Linked DNA regions of Aquibium oceanicum. The protein of the gene in region 3 interacts with the protein of the main gene of each other region in a pairwise test. Links are inferred from orthologs where the notes say so. Each region holds a gene or a part of one and is shown on either strand. Other genes may lie near its edges.

The links.
Region 1: the proteins of BSQ44_RS00765 (region 3) and BSQ44_RS03200 interact in binary tests that used the Escherichia coli proteins (3 or more experiments, as listed by UniProt). The link is inferred for Aquibium oceanicum from one-to-one orthologs.
Region 2: the proteins of BSQ44_RS00765 (region 3) and BSQ44_RS15225 interact in binary tests that used the Escherichia coli proteins (3 or more experiments, as listed by UniProt). The link is inferred for Aquibium oceanicum from one-to-one orthologs.

Annotation. Positions count from the first base shown.
Region 1 is NZ_CP018171.1:632,942-640,295, reverse strand. What follows is about bases 841-4,176. They hold BSQ44_RS03200 ([protein-PII] uridylyltransferase), read right to left. Parts: upstream 3,837-4,176; coding sequence 1,041-3,836; downstream 841-1,040. Other genes in these bases: BSQ44_RS03195 (EAL domain-containing protein), read right to left, coding at 3,913-4,176; murJ (murein biosynthesis integral membrane protein MurJ), read right to left, coding at 841-997. Outside these bases: more of murJ, read right to left, coding at 1-840; more of BSQ44_RS03195, read right to left, coding at 4,177-5,517; BSQ44_RS03190 (MBL fold metallo-hydrolase), read left to right, coding at 5,785-6,561; BSQ44_RS03185 (YqaE/Pmp3 family membrane protein), read left to right, coding at 6,737-6,895; BSQ44_RS03180 (alpha-amylase family protein), read right to left, coding at 6,923-7,354.
Region 2 is NZ_CP018171.1:3,116,533-3,123,550, forward strand. Bases 2,705-5,704 are described here. They hold BSQ44_RS15225 (two-component system sensor histidine kinase NtrB), read right to left. Parts: upstream 4,778-5,704; coding sequence 3,632-4,777; downstream 2,705-3,631. Other genes in these bases: ntrC (nitrogen regulation protein NR(I)), read right to left, coding at 2,705-3,635; dusB (tRNA dihydrouridine synthase DusB), read right to left, coding at 4,774-5,704. Also shown: BSQ44_RS15215 (sensor histidine kinase NtrY-like), read right to left, coding at 1-1,950; more of ntrC, read right to left, coding at 2,178-2,704; more of dusB, read right to left, coding at 5,705-5,814; BSQ44_RS15235 (bifunctional 2-C-methyl-D-erythritol 4-phosphate cytidylyltransferase/2-C-methyl-D-erythritol 2,4-cyclodiphosphate synthase), read left to right, coding at 5,979-7,018.
Region 3 is NZ_CP018171.1:154,194-160,906, forward strand. The notes cover bases 2,309-5,003. They hold BSQ44_RS00765 (P-II family nitrogen regulator), read left to right. Parts: upstream 2,309-3,334; coding sequence 3,335-3,673; downstream 3,674-5,003. Other genes in these bases: BSQ44_RS00760 (acyl-CoA thioesterase), read left to right, coding at 2,309-3,107; BSQ44_RS00770 (ammonium transporter), read left to right, coding at 3,702-5,003. Also shown: BSQ44_RS00745 (Glu/Leu/Phe/Val family dehydrogenase), read right to left, coding at 1-203; BSQ44_RS00750 (OsmC family protein), read right to left, coding at 355-780; BSQ44_RS00755 (ubiquinone biosynthesis hydroxylase), read right to left, coding at 878-2,125; more of BSQ44_RS00760, read left to right, coding at 2,241-2,308; more of BSQ44_RS00770, read left to right, coding at 5,004-5,069; BSQ44_RS00775 (FtsK/SpoIIIE family DNA translocase), read left to right, coding at 5,292-6,713. UniProt on the Escherichia coli protein: Involved in the regulation of nitrogen metabolism. Regulates the activity of its targets by protein-protein interaction in response to the nitrogen status of the cell.

The DNA.
Region 1 (7,354 bases), 480 kb from region 3 along the record:
CCGGCATGACCAGGAAGCCGACGGCAGCTGGGAAAGTCAGGCCGAGCGCGAATTCCAGCGAGCGGTTCTGCAGGTGCTGCGCGTCCTTCTCGTCGCCCGCCTTCAGGGCACGCGAGAGCTCCGGCAGCAGTACCACTCCCACGGCGATGCCGATGACGCCGAGCGGCAGCTGGTTGATGCGGTCGGCATAGTTGAGCAGCGCGATGGCCCCGTCCTGCGCCGAGGCGATGATCTGCCCGACGAGCAGGTTGATCTGCGTCACGCCGCCGGTCAGCATGGCCGGTCCCATCAGGAGCAGCAGGCGGTTGACCTTGGGCGTCATGCGGGGGCGGCGGAAGCCCATGGAGTAGCCCTCGCGCCCTACGCCCATGATCAGGAACAAGAGCTGCGCGATGCCGGACGCGAGGACGCCCCAGGCGAGCCAGATGCCCGTGGTGCGCGATTCGACCCCGGCGTAGAGCGCCGCGACCAGCACCACCGACAGGATGACGTTGAGGAGCACCGGCACGATGGCCGCCAGGAAATACCGGCGCATCGAGTTCAGGATCCCCGACAGCATCGCCACCAGCGACATGCAGAAGAGATACGGGAACATGATGCGGGTCATCAGGACCGTGAGGTCGAACTTTTCCGGCGTGTCGGCGAAGGCCGGCGCGACGATCGTCCCGACGAGGGCGGGCATGAAGAAGATGGCGATGACGGAAAGGACCAGCAGCGCGACGACCAGCACCGACAGCACCTCTTCCGCAAAACGGCGCGCGCCGTTCATCCCGTCCGCTTCCAGCTCCTTTGCGAAGAGCGGGATGAAGGCGGTGTTGAACGCGCCTTCGGCGAAGAGCCGTCGGAAGAGGTTGGGAAAGCGGAAGGCGGCATAGAAGGCATCCGCGACCGGACCGGCGCCGAGGGCGGCCCCGATCAGCGCCTCGCGCACGAAGCCGAGAACGCGGCTTGCCATCGTCGCGCCGCCGACGCTGGCGAACTTGCCGACGAGACTCATGACCTTTTACCGCCTTCCGCGGCCAAGCGCCGGACCAGTTGGATCATTCGGCGGCGAGCTTCAGCTTCTGCGCCCGGCTGGGACCGCCGAGCGTGGCAATGAGCCTGTCGCGGATCGCCTCCTGCCGGGTCGGGTTCTCGACCTTCTGGCCGGTCAGGTCCGTCACGTAGAAGGTGTCGATCACCTTTTCGCCGAAGGTGGTGATGTGCGCCGAGGTGATGTCGAGTGAAAGATCGGAGATCGCCCCGGTTATCTCTGACAGCAATCCCGGCCGGTCCAGCCCCTCGACCTCTATCACCGAGAAGCGATTCGAGAGCGTGTTGCGTATTTCGGCCCGCGGCTCGATGCGGAACGTCTTGTGGCCGCGCTTCGGCCTGGCGCGCTTCTCGATCATCTCGGGCAGCTCGCTACGGCCCGAAAGCACGTCCTCGATGAGCCGCCCGACGCGCACCCCGCGGCGCTGTTCGTCCTCGTCGCGGTCGAACTCGCGGCCGATGAGGATGGTATCCAGAGCGCGGCCGTCCGTGGTGGTGAAAATCTGCGCATCGACGATGTTGGCGCCGGCCGCGGCACAGGCGCCAGCGACGACCGAAAGCAGGCGCGGATGGTCGGGCGTAAGCACCGTGATCTCGGTCACGGCTTCGAACGCGCGCATCGTCACGCCAGCGCTGAACACCTTTCCGTTGGCGTCCGCCTCCCGGATGAACTCCGCGTCCCGGACCTGATCTTCCAGATCCATCGTCAGCAGATAGTTGTCGTAGTGAAGCTTGAGAATGTTGTCGCGCTCCCGCTCCGGCCAGCCCGAGAGCGCTTCGGCGAGTTGCTCCCGCGCCTGTTCGGCCCGCTTGGCGCGCGAGACTTCCGAAAAACCGCCGGTGAGCAGGAGTTCGGTCTCGTAGTAGAGGGTGCGCAGCAATTGTCCTTTCCACCCGTTCCAGACCCCCGGCCCGACCCCGCGTATGTCGCAGACCGTCAGTACGAGCAGCATCTTCAGCCGCTCGACCGACTGCACGACGTCGGCGAAGTCGTCGATGGTCTTGCGGTCGTTGAGGTCGCGCGTCTGCGCCGTCATCGACATCAGGAGATGGTGCTCCACCAGCCAGGCGATGGTTTCGGTCTCGGCAGCCGAGAATCCCATGTGCGGGCAAAGCTTGCGGGCGATCTTGGCACCCGCTTCCGAATGATCCTCCGGCCGGCCCTTGGCGATGTCGTGCAGGAGCAGGGCGGTATAGAGTATCTCGCGCTGCGGCTTCAGGCCGGGCATCAGCTTGTGGGCGAGGGGATGGGCCTTTTCGCCGTCGCCCCGCTCGATCTCGGCCAGCACGCCGATGCAGCGCAAGAGATGTTCGTCCACCGTGTAGTGGTGGTACATGTTGAACTGCATCATCGCGACGATCTTGCCGAAATCGGGGATCAGTTTCCCGAGCACCCCTGCCTCGTTCAGGCGCCTTAGGTTCAGCTCCGGATTCCGGCCGGACGTCATCACGTCCATGAACAGCCGGTTCGCCTCCCGGTCGCGGCGGAGATCGCGGTCGATCAGCTTCAACGAACGAGTGACAAGTTTGAGCGCATCGGGATGGAACTCGAGCCCGTGCTTGTCGGCGAACCAGAACAGGCGCAGCAGATTGACCGGATCGCGCTCGAAAACCCCGTCGTCGGCGATGTTGATACGGTCGTTGTCGACGATGAAGTCCGACGTGCCGGCGAGCTTGCGCCGCCTGCGCTGGAAGCTTTGAAGAAGGCGGTTGAACCCCGGCACGTGCTTGGCCTGCTCTTCCTCGAGCGCGGCGCAGAAGATCCGGGTCAGATCACCCACTTCCTTGGCGACGAGGAAATAGTGCTTCATGAAGCGCTCGACCGCCGATAGGCCGGGATGGCTCGTATAGCCGAGCCTTTCGGCGATATCGCGCTGGATGTCGAAATGCAGGCGCTCCTCCGCCTTCCCCGTCTGGAAGTGGAGGTGGCAGCGCACCGCCCAGAGGAAATCCTCCGCTTTACGGAACTGAAGGTATTCCTTGCGCGTGAAGACGCCCTTCTCGACGAGTTCCTCGCCGGTGCGGACGCGATAGTAGTACTTCGCGATCCAGAACAGCGTGTGCAGGTCGCGCAGCCCGCCCTTGCCGTCCTTCACGTTGGGCTCGACGAGATAGCGGCTGGCGCCGACCTTGCGGTGCCGCTCGTCGCGCTCCGCGAGCTTCGCCTGGACGTATTCGGCGCCCGTGGAACTGACGACCTCCTTGTCGAAGCGCTTCACGAGTTCGTCGAACAGGCCCGTATCGCCCCAGAGGTAGCGCGCCTCGAGCACGGCGGTCCGGATCGTGATGTCGGTGCGCGAAAGACGCACGCATTCGTCGATGTTGCGAGTCGCATGGCCGACCTTCAGCCCGAGGTCCCACAGCATGTAGAGCAGGTATTCGACCACCTGCTCGCCCCACGGTGTCTGCTTGTAGGGCAGCAGGAAAAGCAGGTCGATGTCTGAACCCGGCGCCAGGGTCCCGCGGCCGTATCCGCCCACCGCGACGACGGTCATGCGCTCTCCGGCGGACGGGTTCTTGGAGCGGTAGACGTGGGTGACGGCGAAGTCGTAGAGGGCGCGAATGACCTCGTCCATGAGATGCGACAGCCGGGCGGCGCAAGCCGTTCCGCCGCCGTCTTCCATCAACATCGCCTCGGCTTTGCGATGGCCTGCCGCCAGTGTCTCGCGCAGCTTCTGAAGAACCGAGGCGCGTATCTCGGGCGTCGATCCGTCGCCGCTGTCTGCAAGGGTCAGTGCGGTCAACTCGCGCCGGAGTGCCTCACCATCGATCATTTCATCCAGTTTCAGGGCTGTCTTCGCCATCAGTGCCGCGCAGTTCGGGTTCTGGGCGCGGTCTATAGCGCGAAACATGGGAAATGGATACGGGAGGGCCGGCTCGTCAGGCGGCGTTTCGCTGAGGAACGGCCTCGAAGGATCTGTCGAGCACGAAGCGCGAAAAGCGCTCCAGATCCAGTGGCCGCGCGATGAAATAGCCCTGTGCGAAGTCCACGCGTGCCGTGTCCGCCTCAAGCTGCGCCAGCCGTTCGGCCGTCTCGACGCCTTCCACGACGATCTTCCTGCCTGCGGCATGCACCATGTCTATGGCGTGACGGAGCATTTCGGACATGATGCTGCCGGTGGGCGCCATGGCGAAGGATCGGTCCAGCTTAACGCCGTCCACGTCGAGTTCCGCCAGATGCTTCAGCGTGGAGTATCCGGTCCCAAAGTCGTCCATGTAGACCTTGAAACCGGCCCGGCGGAGCGCGCGGATATGCGACTGCCCCTTTGCCAGGTCGACGTGGTCGCACTCGACGATCTCGAGCACGAGTTCGAACCGGTCTCGTGCGTCGTCGAAGATGGAGAAGGTGCGCACGAGCGCGGCGGCATCGAGATCACGCGGGAAGACGTTGAAGTTCACCTGGAGACGCTGCCCGTCGAACGAGGCCGCGGTGAGGTCGCGGTATGCCTTCTCGATGACGAGTCGGGTGAACCGCGACGTGAGTTCGTGTTTCTGCACGAGAGGCAGGAAGCGGTCCGGATAGACGATCGCATCGTCGATGTCGCGCCAGCGGGCGAGCACTTCGCAGCCGATGACCGCGCCCGTCTTCACCTCGATGATCGGCTGGTAGGCACAAACGATCGAGTTTTCGTCGAGATGGCGCAGGAAGCGCGCCTCGAAGGACCATAAGCGGCGCATGAACCTGAGAGCGAGCCGCGTAATCCAACTGGCGATCGTGCCTGCTAGGACGAGAAGCACCGCCACCGGAAGCTTGTAGTGCGCAGCCAGTTCGGCGACCGCCGCGCGCATCGAGATGCAGTGGAACCCCTCTGTCACGCAGACCTTCTGGCGCACCGCGAACAGGCCATCCGTCCATCCGCGGCGTTTCGAAAGCTGTTCGTCCTGGTGAACCCATTCGTTTCCGCTGCGATGCCACCAGCGACCGTTCGGCGCTACCAGCACCGCCTCGGCCTTCATCCAGGCCGGCAACGGAAGCTTCATCTCCTGGCGCGGAACCACGGCGGCAAACCGATCATGGAGGACGATGGTGCCGACCATGCCCGGCAGTCCAGCGAAACTGATGTCGCGATCGATCCAGAAGCTCTTCCCGTCCGCGGTCGCGAAGTCGGGTTCGCCGAGCGGCACCGGCTGGGCAAAACGCTCCACGTTGACTGAGCATTCGACAATGCCCCCGGGCGCGTAGAAGAACTCGTTGAGGCCGTCCGGGAGATAGGCCACCTTCCTCATGTGCAGCTGGAACCCCGCCGAACACGGCGCGTCGGCGATATCCGCGCGGAGTGCCTGGAACGCGGCGCGGATGCTTTCGTCGAGGCGGACAAACTGCTCGAGGCCCGCTTCGGCGTCCTGCCGCATCGCTTCCCGGACCTGCATGTAGCTGAACGCCGCCAGCACCAAGGCGGTGCCGACAAAGGCGGCGAACCAGACGGCGATCCCGATCAGCTTCAGGTTGCGTGTCGAAATGAAGATGCCGGCGAGCTTGGCCATCGAAATTCCCCTTCGATCAGCCTGATCCCAAATGCTCAAAACGGAGTTAACTTATGTAATTTTCTCGCTGTGATTGAACTCATGCCGAGCTGCGGAAACATTTCCCCGGCTCTCGTTGTCGGCGACCGAGAAAAAACTTCGATCACGACACGTTCATGAAGAGTTGAACGCCATGTGGTCGCCGCCTGTCGATCACTCCCTACCATTCACGATGGGGAACGGCGTCAACCGGCAAACGTCCCTCGATATCAAGCTACGGAGAACGCCATGCACATCACCCGACGCGGAACGCTCATGCTCGGACTTACCGGCCTAGCGACGATCGGCGCGACCACGATCATGCCCTACGCGGCGCGGGCGCAGGACGGCGAAGGCGACACCTATGACACCGAGAGCGGCCAGATCACAATCCATCCGATCTCCCACGCCTCCTTCGTCATGACCACGCCCGCCATGACGATCTACAATGACCCCGTCGGGGGTGCGGCGGCTTATGAGGGGCAACCGGAGCCCGACCTCATCCTCATCACCCACGAGCATGGCGACCACTTCGACGCGGAAACGCTCTCCGGGATCGTCACCGAGAATACGCGCCTCGTGACAAACCCGGCCGTCTACGACATGCTTCCGGAGGACCTGAAATCGAAGGCCACCGCGATCGGGAACGGCGAGAGCACCACGGTGGAGGGAATGGAAATCGCGGCGATCCCCGCCCACAACACCACCGAGGATCGCCTCCAGTACCATCCGAAGGGGCGCGACAATGGCTACGTGCTCTCGATCGACGGGCGGCGCGTTTACATTGCCGGCGATACGGAAGACATTCCCGAGATGCGTGCGCTGGAGGACATCTTCATCGCCTTCGTCCCCATGAACCTGCCCTACACGATGGATGTCGACCAGGCAGCCTCGGCCGTTGCCGAGTTCGCGCCGCAATATGTCTACCCCTATCACTATCGCGACAGCGATCCCCAGGCCTTCGCCGAGCAGGTCCGGGAGTCGGAAGCCGAGACCGAAGTGGTGATGGGTCCCTGGTACGGCTGACCATTCGCCCTTCGCGGGACGGCGGACAGCGCCGTCCCGGCCTTCCGACGCTATCGCCATCATCGCATCCGCCGGTCCGTGTCCCCCCGCGCAACGGCGCAAGGCTGTCGTTGTGCGGGAACCGTTTGCGCCGCGGGCGGTTGTTCGGCAGTCGAAAGCGAGGGAGCAGCCCATCATGGACGTCATCAGGATACTGGCAGCCGTCATCCTCCCTCCACTCGGGGTTTTCCTCCAGGTCGGGCTCGGGCTGCACTTCTGGCTCAACATCCTGCTGACGTTGCTGGGCTACATTCCCGGCATCATCCACGCTATCTGGGTGGTGCTGCGCAAATAGCTGGGTCTTGGGGCTGCGACCGCGGGCTCAGCGACGGTCCTCGTCGGGGCGCAGCCACACGAAATCGTAGGGTCCCAGGCTGAACTTCTCGCCACAGGTGACCGGTTCACGTCCGCCGCTTCCGCTCAGGATCGGCACCAGCGGCTCGCCTTCGTCCTTCCCCTCTATCCTGGCTTCGACGTTCTGGTCCGACAGGTTGTGGATCGTGATGATTTCGTTGCCGCGCCAGGAGCACCGCAGTCCCAGCAGCCGTGAATCGAGCTCCAGGACCTCCCACTTCCCCCAGCCGATATCGGGCACCGCCCGCCGCGCCCTTATCAGGCCGCGGATGAAGTTGAGCAGCGAATCGGGGGCATTGTTCTGGGCGTCGATGTTGACCTTCGCGTAGCCGTACTCGCCATCTTCCTTCATCTCGCGGACGAGGTCCTCCCCGGGGCAGACGGAGAAGCCGCCATTCGG
Region 2 (7,018 bases), 3.0 Mb from region 3 along the record:
GATGACGCCGGACTGCCCGTCCTTCGTCTCGTTCGATTCGATCGCCTCGGAGGCGTTCTTGATCAGGTTGCCGAAGGCCTGGCTCATCAGCCGGCTGTCGAACCGGCCAACGAGGGGCTCGCTGCCGAAGGCCCTGCGGAACTCCACGTCGGAATTGCCGACCTCGACCAGGAACGACGCCTCCCGCAGCGCCTCGCGCAGATCCATCGGTTCCATCGCGGGCTTGGGCATGCGCGCGAAGGCGGAGAATTCGTCGACCATGCGTCCGATGTCCCCGACCTGGCGGATGATCGTGTCGACGCACTGGTCGAAGACCCCACGGTCCTCGGTGATCACCTTGCCATAGCGCCGGCGGATGCGTTCCGCCGAAAGCTGGATCGGCGTCAGCGGGTTCTTGATCTCGTGGGCGATGCGCCGTGCCACGTCCGCCCATGCCGAGGATCGCTGCGCCTGCACCAGGTCGGTGATGTCGTCGATGGTGACGACGTAGGACGGCAGTTCGGATTTCTTGTCGCCCTCCTCGATCGTCACCTGGACGTTGAAGGTGCGCTCCACGCCGCCGCGGCTGAAGGCGACCTGCTCGCGATGCACCGCCCTGCCCGAGGAGCGCGACACCTCGAACACCCGTCCGATGTGCGGCAGGATCGACGACAGGCGCTCGCCTTCCGAACTCGTCGCCCGGATCCCGAGCATGGTCTCGGCCGACCGGTTGACGATGGTGATCATGCCGTCTGCGTCGACGCCTACGATGCCGGCACTGACGCCCGCCAGCACGGCCTCCGAAAAACGCCGCCGCTCGTCGATCTGGTCCTTGGTCGAGAGGATCTCGTTGCGCTGCGACTTCAGCTGCAGCAGCATCTTGTTGAACGTGTCGCTGAGCGAGGCCACGTCGCCGTCGGAATTGCGGACCGGAACCGACACGTCGAGGTTTCCCGTCGCGACCTCGTCCGCCGCGCCGATCAGGCGGCGAATCGGCCGCACCAGCCTGTCGGCCACCGCGATGCCAGTCCAGATCGCCGACAGGATGATGATCAGCGTCAACCCCAGATAGATTAAGGCGAACGCGACCTGCACCGTCGTGCGGCTGTCTTCGAGCGCGCCGTAGTCGTCCGCGTTGGCCCGCACGATCTGCCGCGCCCGGATCACCTCGGGGTCCACCAGCCGGATCGTGTAGAGATAGACGTCCTCGATCTCGCGCAGGCGGATGATGGCGCCGACGATGTTGCGGGTGCGCGGCTCGATCAGCACAGGCCGTCCGTCCGCGGCTTCCTCCACGGCGCCGGCCGGCGCCTCCGGCATGTCGAAATCGGCGGGCGTCTCGGCCTGCATGATGAAATTGCCGTTAGCGTCGATCAGCGCGGCGTGGGCGAGCGCACGGCCCACCGCCTGCTGGGTCAGGAGCGCCTGGAAACCGATGCGGTCGAGCCCGTAAAGCGAGCGCCGCTGATCGAGGTCGATCGCCATCGACAGCGTAGTGCCCTGAAGGTTGCGCGCGTTTTCCTGGATATAGGCCTCAGCGATCGACAGCGACGAACTGACGATCGCCTTGGTCTTCACCTCGAACCAGCGGTCGAGCCCGATGTCGAGCGTGATCGACGCCACGATGGCGATGATGATGGCCGGCACCGCCGCGATCAGCGAGAACAGCGTCACGATGCGCACGTGCAGCCGCGAGGCCGCCTTGCCGCGCCGCCGCGCCAGCGCGATCTGCTGCACTTCGCGGCCGATCAGGAAGACCAGGAGGAGGATCAGCGCGACGTTGATGCCGATCAGCGTCAGCATCACCTCGTTGGTCGGCGCGATCGGGCCGAGCCCGACGAGGATGACGAAGGAGACGGCGGCGCAGACGAGCGCCGCGATCACCGTCATCATCCCAGGCAGCACCGAATGCCGGCGCCCTTCGGCGGACGCAGCCTCCTCCGGCGGGTCCCCCCCGGCCCCGTCGGCCATATCGGTATGTGCTGCCATAGGCGCGGTGCCACTCCGAATCGTACGTGGCTATTGTGCAACGCATTGTGGCTTTTCTGCAACAAAACGGCGATGCAGCCATTTTCAGTCGGCGTTCTCGGAGCCCGCCTAAACAGCCTCTTCGAAGATCGCAACCGGTCTGGGACGGAGTAGAAGGCGGACGGCACGAATGGCCGCCACGTCCGTCAGGGATGACTTTCTTGTGAGAATCAGGAGGTGCGCGACGTCCGGTAGACGTTGACGCCGAGTTCGCGGATCTTCTTGCGCAGCGTGTTGCGGTTCAGGCCGAGCAGTTCGGCCGCCCTGATCTGGTTGCCACGTGTGGCCGTCATGGAGGCCAGCACCAGCGGATATTCCACTTCCTCGAGGATGCGCTGGTAGAGCCCGGCCGGCGGCAACTCGTCGCCGAAGGAGGCGAAGTAGCGCTGAAGATAATGCTCCATCGCCTGGCCGATGGTCAGGTCCTCCGGCATCATCACGCCGTTGGGCGGCGAGGATGGCCGGTCGGAGGTCTGGAGTTCGGATTCGATGATCTCGGCCGAAATCTCGTCCTGTGGATACAGCGCGGCCAGGCGCCGGACGAGGTTTTCAAGTTCCCGCACGTTGCCCGGCCAGGAATAGCGCTTCATCAGGTCGAGCCCGGCCGTCGAGATGCGCTTGGCCTGCAGCCCCTCGGCCTCGACCTGGATGAAGAAGTGCCGGACGAGGTCCGGGACGTCTTCGGAGCGTTCGCGAAGGGCGGGCAGGCGAAGCGGAACCACGTTCAGCCGGTAGAACAGGTCCTCACGGAAGAGCCCCTGGTTGATCAGCGTGCGCAGGTCCTTGTTCGTCGCCGCGACGATGCGCACGTCGGTCTTGATCGGCGTGCGGCCGCCGACGGTGGTGTATTCGCCCTGCTGGAGCACGCGCAGCAGCCGCGTCTGCGCTTCCATCGGCATGTCGCCGATCTCGTCGAGGAACAGCGTGCCGCCCTCCGCCTGCTCGAATCGCCCGGTGGAACGGTTCTGGGCGCCGGTAAAGGCGCCCTTCTCGTGCCCGAAGAGTTCCGATTCGATCAGGTCGCGCGGGATCGCGGCCATATTGATCGCCACGAACGGCCCGTTGCGGCGCCGGCCGTATTCGTGCAGGGCGCGCGCCACCAGTTCCTTCCCGGTGCCCGATTCGCCGGTGATCATCACCGTCAGATCGGTCTGCATCATGCGCGCGAGCATCCGGTAGATGTCCTGCATCGCGGCCGAGCGTCCGACCAGCGGCATCGATTCGGGCTGCTCCTCGCTGCGCTGCTCCGACGAGGTGCGTTTCGGCTCCGACAGAGCCCGGTTGACGATGTTCAGGAGCTCGGTGAGGTCGAAGGGCTTGGGCAGGTATTCGTAGGCCCCCTTCTCCGACGCGCGGATCGCCGTCATGAAGGTGTTCTGCGCGCTCATGACGATCACCGGCAGATGCGGGCGCGCCTTCTTGATGCGCGGCAGCATGTCGAAGGCGTTCTCGTCCGGCATCACCACGTCGGTGATGACCAGGTCGCCATCGCCCGCCGCGACCCAGCGCCACAGCGTGGCGGCGTTCGATGTCACGCGCACGTCATGACCCACCCGCGACAGGGCCTGGTTCAGGACCGTCCTTATCGCCGCGTCGTCGTCCGCAACGAGGATGCTGCCGCGGTTCATCGGGTCTCGTCTCCATCGATCTCGTAGCCGGGCCGAACGGGATCGTCCTTCCAGGCGGGCATGAGGATGCGGAAGGTCGTTCCGCGCGGCGAGGAATCGCATTCGATCACCCCGCCGTGTTCGCCGACGATCTTGGCGACGAGCGCAAGGCCGAGACCCGAGCCGTTCGGCTTGGTGGTGATGAAGGGATCGAACAGGATCGGCCTGATGTCCTCGGGAACGCCGCCGCCATTGTCGTGCACGCAGAACTGGAGCGGCAGCGAGACGCGATCCTGCGTCCCCGGCACCGAAAGCCGTATGCCGGGCCGGAACGCCGTGGATAGCGTGATCTCGCCGGCCGGATCGCCCGAGATCGCCTCCGCCGCGTTCTTCACCAGGTTGAGGAACACCTGCACGAGCTGGTCGCGGTTTCCCAGCACCGGCGGCAGCGAGGGATCGTAGTCTTCGACGATCCGAATGCGGTTTGCAAAGCCGGTGCGCGCGATCGCTTTAACGTGGTCGAGCACGACGTGGATGTTGACCGGATCTCGGTCGATCGGCCGCTCGTCCGAAAACACCTCCATCCTGTCGACCAGAGCGACGATGCGGTCGGTCTCGTCGGTGATCAGCCGCGTCAGCGCGCGGTCCTCGTCCGAGACCGCGCTCTCGAGCAGTTGCGCCGCGCCGCGGATGCCCGACAACGGGTTCTTGATCTCGTGCGCAAGCATGGCTGCGAGGCCCGTCACGGAGCGGGCGGCACCCCGGTGCGTCATCTGCCGGTCGATCTTGTCGGCCATGGATCGCTCCTGGAACATGATCACGACCGACCCGGCAAGCTCGGCGACAGGCGCGACATAGATGTCCACCAGCTTGTCGGAGCCGATCCTTGGAGAGGAAATGTCGACGCGGTACTCGTTCACCGGCGACTGGCGCTCGCGCACCTGCTCGATCAGCGTCAGCAGCGGGCTGCCGAACGGCACGAAGTGGTCGATCGCGTTTCGCGCCAGGATCGACGCGCTCGACCGGAAGAAATCCTCCGCGTCGGCATTGGCGTAGGTTATGCGCCCCTCGCCATCGACCATGACGACCGGATGCCGGATCGTGTTCAGCACCATCTGCGCCGCATCTGCGCCCGCCGGTTTCGACATCGTGTCGGCGCTCATGCTGCTTTGCCCAGAAACTGCGATGCGTTCCCCGCATCGCCACCGGCAAGCAGCGCAGCGCGCAGATGCGCCGTCACCTGCTTCGGGTCGGTCGACGTCATCACGGCGCGGCGGTCGGCTGCCGAAACGTCGCCCGCATGGCGGTCGAGATACCAGCCAAGATGTTTTCGCGCATGCCGCACCCCTGGCTCCACGCCATAGAGCGACAGCATGTCCTCGTAGTGCGCCTGGACATAGTCGGCGAGCGCCTCCGGCGTGCTCGGCACCCCCGGCGCGACCGTACCGGCGGCCTCCGCCGCGATTTCGCCCGCCACCCAGGGCGCCCCGCAATGCGCCCGGCCGATCATGACGGCGTCGGCGCCCGACTGCGCCAGCGCCCGGCGCGCGTCCTCCGCCGAAAGGATGTCCCCGTTCGCGACCACCGGAATGCCGACCGCCTGTTTCACAGCCGCGATGGCCTTCCAGTCCGCCTGCCCCTTGTAGAACTGGCAGCGCGTGCGCCCGTGCACCGTCACCATGCGCACGCCGGCCTGCTCGGCGCGGCACGCCAGTTCCGGCGCGACCAGCTCCGTCTCGTCCCATCCGAGCCGCATCTTCACCGTCACGGGAACCTCGACCGCGCCCACGACGGCAGCGATGAGGCTCTCGGCGAGGTCGAGGTCGCGCATCAGCGCCGACCCGCAATAGCCACCCGTCACCTTCTTGGCCGGGCACCCCATGTTGATGTCGACGATGTCGGCTCCCTCGCCCACGGCGATGCGCGCGCCCTCGGCCATCCAGCGCGCGTCGCGCCCGGCGAGCTGCACCACGTGCAGCGCCGCGCCCGAGCGGCCGATCCGCCGCTGCGAATCCACCCGTCCGCGCGCCAGTTCGCCGCTCGCCACCATCTCCGACACAACCATGCCGGCGCCGTGCATGTATGCACGGCTGCGGAACGCACGATCGGTGATCCCCGAGAGCGGCGCCAGGAAGACCCGGTTGCGGATCACCGCGCCGCCGATATCGAGTGCTTCGGCCAGCTTTTCAAACTCCAACATGCACAAAAACCGCGCAGCACCTGAATGTGCTTATCTATTAGCCATCCTGCGGAGTTGTTGCAACGCAAAAACGACGCAAAAACTCCACTTATACAAATGTCTGGCCATTCCGGACCCGCCTGGGCTAGACGCGTCGCCAGGACACGAACGGGCGAGGTATACCCATGACCGGACCGGACTCCCAGACCAAAAGCGTCGCAGTGGTTATCGTGGCCGCCGGTCGCGGCGCGCGCGCCGGCCAGGAGAACGGTCCCAAGCAGTACCGCCGCATCGGCGGCCGCGCGGTGCTCTCCCACACCCTCGAGGCTTTTCGACGGCACCCCGCGATCGGCGACATCGTCGTCGCCATCCACGCCGACGACGAGGCACTCTGCCGCGAAGCCGTCGGCCCGATCGACGACCGGATCGTCCTGGTCACCGGCGGTCCGACCCGACAGGATTCGACGCTGCGCGCGCTGCGGGCGCTGGCCGACCGCCGCCCGGCAAGCGTCCTGATCCACGACGGCGTACGCCCCTTCGTCGATCCGGACCTGATCGGCCGCGTCGTCGCCGCGCTCGGTGACCACGATGGCGTCCTGCCCGCCCTGCCCGTCTCCGACACCGTCAAGCGCGCGGATGGCGCGGGGCTCGTCGAGGCCACCGTCCCGCGCACCGGCCTCCATACTGCGCAGACCCCGCAGGGCTTTGCCTTCGACGCCATCCTCGCCGCGCACGAGAAGGCCTGCGCCGACGGCCTCCTCGACTTCACCGACGACGCCGCGATCGCCGAATGGTCCGGCATTCCGGTGAAGATCGTGGAAGGCGCGGCCGGCAACGTGAAACTCACCTATGCGAGGGACATCGCCATGGCGGACGAAAGGCTGAACGGAGCGTCGGCATCCTTCCCCGACGTGCGGACCGGAAACGGCTACGACGTGCACTGCTTCGCGCCGGGCGACCACGTCACCTTGTGCGGCGTCGAAATCGTGCACGACCGCCGGCTCCTCGGCCATTCCGACGCCGACGTCGGCCTGCACGCGCTGACCGACGCGCTGCTTGCAACCTGCGGCGCCGGCGACATCGGAACCCACTTCCCTCCCTCCGATCCGCAGTGGAAGGGAGCGGCCTCGCGCCTGTTCGTCGAGCACGCCGCCGGCCTCGTGCGCGCCCGCGGCGGGCGCATCGCCAATGCCGACGTGACCCTGATTTGCGAGGCCCCGAAGAT
Region 3 (6,713 bases):
GTGCCGCCCAATGCCGGTCCGAGTGAGGTGTCGTGGATTGCCACGATCGCCGTGAGCCCGCGACTGTCGTCGCGGCCGAGCCAGATCTGCTCGTGTCCGTCGAAATCCGGCAGGCCTTCCGCCTGCGCGGTGATGTCTTCAAGGGAAAGCGACGATTGACGACCGGGCACCCTGACCTTGCGGGGTTCGGTGGATTGAAGCATCTTTCGGATCCTCCCGAGATCTTTGAAACGATGCTTCAGATATAGGTCGAACCGGCCGATCTTTCCTTTCGAAGATGGCCGGGCCGGCGAGCTTCCATTGCGGATTCAGGCGCCGTGGCGCCAGAATCGGGCCGAATACGTTGAAGCGCTTTCAGGCGAGACGCGCGTCCAGCGTCACGTTGATGGCGCCGAGAGCCTTCGAAACGGGGCATTCCGCCTTGGCCTTGTCGGCGAGTTCCTTGAACTTTGCCTCGTCGATGCCCGGAACGGTCCCGGTCAGGGTCAGCGCGCTGCCGGTAATGCCGGTGCCCGGCACCAGGGTCACGACCGCCTTGGCGTCGAGCTTATCGGCCGGCGTGCCGTTCTCGGCCAGGAAGTGCGACAGCTGCATGGCGAAGCAGCCGGCGTGGGCGGCGGCGATCAGCTCTTCCGGATTGCTGCCGGCCTTGCCGCTCTCGTCCTCGAAGCGCGATTTGAATGAATAGGCGAGCCCGCTGAGCGCGCCGCTCTGCGAACTGAAGGTTCCGGTCCCTTCCTTGAGGTTTCCCTCCCAGGTGGCGGTGGCTGAGCGGTCCATGCAGAATCTCCATTGTCGTGATGTTGGATTGCGTCTGACGACAATACCTTGGCGGCCGGTCGCGATCCGACAAGTTTCCGTTACCGGTGTGCCGACATCAGATCGGCTCGCCGCGCAGCAGGTTCGGGGCGGGCCCCGCGAGGCCAGCGGCCTGCCGGATGAAGAACTCCTTCAGCCACGGCATGCGGTCGACCATGCCGAGCCCAACGTCGCGGATCGTGCGCAGCGGTGCGAAGTCGTTGGAGAACATGCGGTTCAGCACGTCGGTGGTGATGCCCATCTGGACGGTGTCGAAACGGCGCCAGCGGGTGTAGCGATCGAGCACATCGATGGCGCCGATATCCTCGCCAAGGCGGTCGGCCTCCACGACGACCTGGGCCAAAGCGGCGGCGTCCTTCAGGCCGAGATTAAGCCCCTGCCCGGCGATCGGGTGGATGCCGTGCGCGGCATCGCCCGCGAGCGCGAAGCGGGGGGCGACGAATTCGCGCGCGAGCGTCAGCCCCAGCGGCCACGCCTTGCGCGGACCGTCGACACGTATCTCGCCGAGCTTGAGGCCGAAGCGAAGTTCCAGTTCCGTCTCGAACACGATGTCGTCCTCCGCCACCAGGCGGTCGGCCACCTCGGTGCGCTCGGTCCAGACGATCGAGGAGCGATTGTTGCCCTTCTCGTCGGGCTTGAGCGGAAGGATGGCGAAGGGACCGGCCGGCAGGAAATGCTCCTCCGCGCGCCCTTCGTGCGGCCGCTCGTGCGCGACAGTGCAGACGATGCCCGACTGCCCGTAATCCCAGTGCACGGTCTTGATGCCCGCCATCTGGCGCAGGCGCGACTTCACCCCGTCCGCGGCGACCAGCAGCCGCGCCTCGATGGAACCGCCGTCGGCGAGCGCGACCGTCACCGATGCGCCGTCCACGTCGAAATGGTCCACGGCCACGCCTTCGACGATGGCGATGCCCAGTTCGCCGGCGCGGCGCCGCAGCGCCGCGTTCATCGCCCGGTTGGGAACCATGTGCGCGAAGGGTTCTCCTTCCTTCACCTCGCCGTCGAAGGTGAGGAAGACAGGCCGCACCGGGTCGGTGGTGCGGGAATCGGTGACGATCATGTCCATGATCGGCTGCGCGGATGGCTCCATCTGCGACCAGCAGCCGAGCTGTTCGAGCATGCGCCGGCCAGCGGCGGCGATCGCCGAGGCGCGGGCGTCGCGCTCCCAGACGCCGGCGGGCGCCGCATCCACGACCGTGATCTTCAGGTCGGGCCGCGCCTGCACGATGGAAACCGCGGTGGCGAGACCGACATACCCCGCGCCCGCCACGACGATATCGACATTGTCCTGCATCTCTTCCGGCATCCTCGTACTCCGCTCCCGCAGCGATGCGGCCGCCGGCCGCTTGACTTATCCTGCCTAACTGTCCGAAACCGGCCTCCCGGCAAGCCGGCGCCAGCGCGAGAGGGGCCAAAGCACCATGTCTTCAGCCATGCAGGAACTCCTCCGCATTCTCGACCTGGAGCACCTGGAGCACAACCTGTTTCGAGGTCGCAGCCCCCAGACGACCTGGCAGCGGGTGTTCGGCGGCCAGACCATAGGCCAGGCGCTGGTCGCGGCGCAGCGCACCGTCGACCCCGACCGGCACGTCCATTCGCTGCACGGCTACTTCATGCGGCCCGGCGACACACAGGTACCGATCGTCTACGAGGTCGACCGCATCCGCGACGGCGGCTCCTTCACCACCCGCCGCGTCGTGGCGGTCCAGCACGGCAAGGCGATCTTCTCGCTGGAAGCTTCGTTCCAGGTCCTGGAGGACGGGCTGGACCACCAGGTCGAGATACCGGCGGACGTGCCTTTCCCGGACGAACTGAAAAGCCAGCGCGAACTCCTGGAGACGACACCCGAGGTTCCAGAAAACATCCGACGCTTCTGGGCACGCGAGAGGCCGCTGGAGATCAAGCCGGTCCACCTGGAGCACTATGTCAGCCGGGACAAGCTGCCGCCCCGTCAGAGCGTCTGGATCAGGACGACGGGGCCCGTGCCGGCGCAATGGCCGGTGCAGTCGGCGGTGCTGGCCTACCTTTCGGACATGACGCTGCTCGACACGGCGACCTTCGCCCATGGCCGGGCGATCTTCGATCCCGACCTGCAGGTGGCGAGCCTCGACCACGCCATGTGGTTCCACCGTCGCGATCCGCTCGACGACTGGCTCCTCTACACGCAGGACAGCCCGTCGTCCTCCGGCTCGAGGGGTTTCACCCGCGGCGCGCTCTATTCGCGCAACGGCACGCTGGTCGCATCGGTGGCTCAGGAAGGGCTGATCCGGGTGAGGACGCGTGCCTAATATTTAGGCATTTCGCTTTTTTTGCATATTTGTTAACCCAATCCATTGTGCAGCGCGACATAGATGCGTGACCGGGCTGCGCCATCGCCTATGGATTCCAGCAGGTTAACCCCTTCTCGCCCGAACTGGCACGGAGCTTGAATCACCTTGGGCACGCTCTGGCTGCCTAGGCGTGCCGGCGGTGTCACGTAACGCGGGGGACCCGCAAGAAAAGAGGGTGAAACCTTATGAAGATCGTGATGGCTATCATCAAGCCTTTCAAGCTCGACGAGGTGCGCGAGGCGCTCACCGCCGTCGGGATCCAGGGCCTGACCGTCACCGAAGTCAAAGGCTACGGGCGTCAGAAGGGGCATACCGAAATCTACCGCGGAGCCGAATATGCGGTGAGCTTCCTGCCCAAGATCAAGATCGAGGTCGCCGTCGGTGGCGACATGGTCGACAAGGCCGTCGACGCGATCAGCGGAGCCGCCAAGACCGGCCAGATCGGCGACGGCAAGATCTTCGTCTACGGGATCGATCAGGCCGTGCGCATCCGCACCGGCGAGACCGATGTCGACGCGCTTTGAGAGCCAATTCGATTTCAAGGAGACAGAAATGAACCTTTCGAACATTTCCAGGGCTGCGTGGCGGCCTGCATTGCTCGGCGGCCTCGGACTTGCGGCTCTCGGGGCAAGCGCGGCTTTCGCCCAGGATACCGCAGCCCCCGCGGCCGAAGCTGCCGCGACCACCATGGACAAGGGCGATACCGCCTGGATGATGTTGTCGACCATCCTCGTCCTCTTCATGGTGCTTCCGGGCCTGGCCCTCTTCTACGGCGGCCTGGTGCGCGCCAAGAACATGCTTTCGGTGCTGATGCAGTGCACGATGATCACCGCGGTCGTCATCGTCATCTGGGTGGTCTACGGCTATTCCTTCGCCTTCGGCGGCGGCACCGGCGCCTATTGGGGTGGGCTCGGCAAGCTGTTCCTGTCGGGCGTGACGGCTGAAAGCGAGGCTGCGACCTTCTCCGACGGCGTAGTGATCCCGGAATTCGTGTTCATCTGCTTCCAGATGACCTTCGCCTGCATCACGCCGGCGCTGATCATCGGCGCCTTCGCAGAGCGCATCAAGTTCTCGGCGGTCATCCTGTTCGTGGTGCTCTGGGTCACCTTCGTGTACTTCCCGATCGCACACATGGTGTGGGATGCCAACGGCCTGCTGTTCGGATGGGGCGCTCTCGACTTCGCCGGCGGAACGGTCGTCCACATCAATGCCGGCATCGCCGCGCTCGTCGGCTCCATCATGATCGGCAAGCGCGCCGGATACGGCAAGGACAACATGGCTCCGCATTCGATGACGCTGACCATGGTCGGTGCATCGATCCTTTGGGTAGGCTGGTTTGGCTTCAACGCCGGCTCCAACCTCGAGGCCAATGGCGGCGCCGCACTGGCGATGATCAACACCTTCACCGCGACCGCCGGCGCCATCATCGCCTGGGTCGTCATCGAAGGCCTCGCCCGTGGCAAGGCCTCCATGCTCGGCGCTGCCTCTGGTGTCGTCGCTGGCCTGGTGGCAGTCACTCCGGCCGCCGGCCTGATCGGACCGGTCGGCGCCATCGTGCTCGGCGCCATTGCCAGCGCGGTCTGCTACTATTTCGTGGCCGTCGTGAAGATCAAAGCCGGCTACGACGACTCGCTGGACGTGTTCGGCATCCACGGCATCGGCGGCATCGTCGGCGCCATCGGCACGGGCGTGTTTACCTCGTCCTCGCTCGGTGGCATCGGCTATGCCGAAGGCGTCAGCATGGGCGGTCAGGTTTGGATCCAGATCCTCGCCGTTCTCGTCACCGTCGTATGGTGCGGCATCGGTTCGGCGATCCTCTACAAGATCGTGGACCTGATCGTCGGCCTGCGTCCGACCGAAGAGGCCGAGCGCCAGGGGCTGGATCTCACCTCGCACGGCGAAGTGGCCTACCACTCCTAAAACTACCGCGGCGGTTCGCCCGCCGCGCCCATCCGGTGCCCCAGGGCACATCCTCCCAGGAAACGGAGCCCGGCACCGCCGGGCTCCGTTTTCTTTTCGGCCGCGGAGTTCCGCGCGCCGCTGGATGGTTAATGCCGCTTTAACCTCGCCACCCTAGTCTGACCCCGATTTCGTGACCCGCCTGCGCGTGGATTGCGAGAGGTCGATCAGAGGAAGGAAAGCATGCGCCAAGGCAACCCCGCAGCCTTCGCCATGTCCGGCATCGGATATGGCATCCAGACGTTCCTGCGCCGGCAGTTCCTGCGCGCGCTCGGTCTGGCGCTGCTCGCCTCCTGTGCCTTCGCGATCGCCGGCCTCGCGACCTGGAACGTCGCGGACCCGAGCTTCAGCCACGCCACCGCCAACGAGGTGACGAACGCGATGGGTTATCCCGGCGCGGTGTTCTCCGACCTCGCCATGCAGTTCTTCGGGCTCGCGGCGGTTGCCGGTCTGCTTCCCGCATTTTCCTGGAGCCTGTTCCTGCTCGCGGCGCGCCGGCTCGACCGGCTGCCGCGCCGCGGCCTCGCCTGGTTCGGCGCGCTGTCCCTTTCGGCCGGCATCACCGGCTGCATCGCGGCCCCGCAGACCTGGCCGCTTCCTTCCGGGCTCGGCGGTGTTGTCGGCGACATCGTCCTGAAGCTGCCCGGCGCCCTGGCCGGCGGATATCCGACCGGCTGGGTCGCAGCTCTTTGCGCGGTGGTTCTGGCCGCGCCCACCGTCTGGCTCATGCTCTTCGCAACCGGTCTCATCGGACGCGTTCCGGTCTCCGAGGAGGACTTTCCGTCCGAGGCGGACGAGATCGACGACGCGCAGCAGGACCCGGAAGAAAGCGGCGGTATCCTCGCGCTTGGCGCGGTTGTTCACTTGTGGCTCTCGCTGCGCGCCTTCGTCCGCCGCACCTTTAGCGCCGTGCGTCCTGCGCCCCGCACCGTCTACGAAAAAGACGAGCCAGAGGACGATGCGCTGCTCGACCTCGAAGTGTCGCGGGACGACCGACTGACGCCCGCTGCGCCGGCCGCCCCTCGCGCCGCGCGGATCGAACCGAAATTCACGGCCGAGCCGGCGTTCGAGCCGTCCATCGACGAGGATGACGACGCCTTCGCCGACGAACCGATGGATTTCGACGACGACGTGCCGCCCGTACCGGAACGCCGTCGGGCCGCACCGCAACAGGAGGAGACCGACCTCCAGGTTCGGAATTTCCGCTCCGTGCCGGGCCAGGCGCGCGTCGAATCCCCCGCGCCCCGGCCGCAGCCGGGAAGCCGCGTCCAGCGCGAGGCACAGACCAGCCTGATCGAGGCCGACAGCTTCGAGATGCCCTCGCTGCACTTCCTCGCCGAAGCCAAGAACGTCGTGCGCGACGCCAGCCTCTCGGCCGAGGCGCTGGAACAGAACGCGCGGCTCCTGGAAGGCGTGCTGGAAGATTTCGGCGTCAAGGGCGAGATCATCCACGTGCGTCCCGGCCCGGTGGTCACGCTCTACGAACTGGAGCCGGCGCCCGGCATCAAGTCGAGCCGCGTCATCGGCCTAGCCGACGACATCGCGCGCTCCATGAGCGCCATCGCCTGTCGCGTCGCGGTCGTTCCTGGCCGCAACGCCATCGGC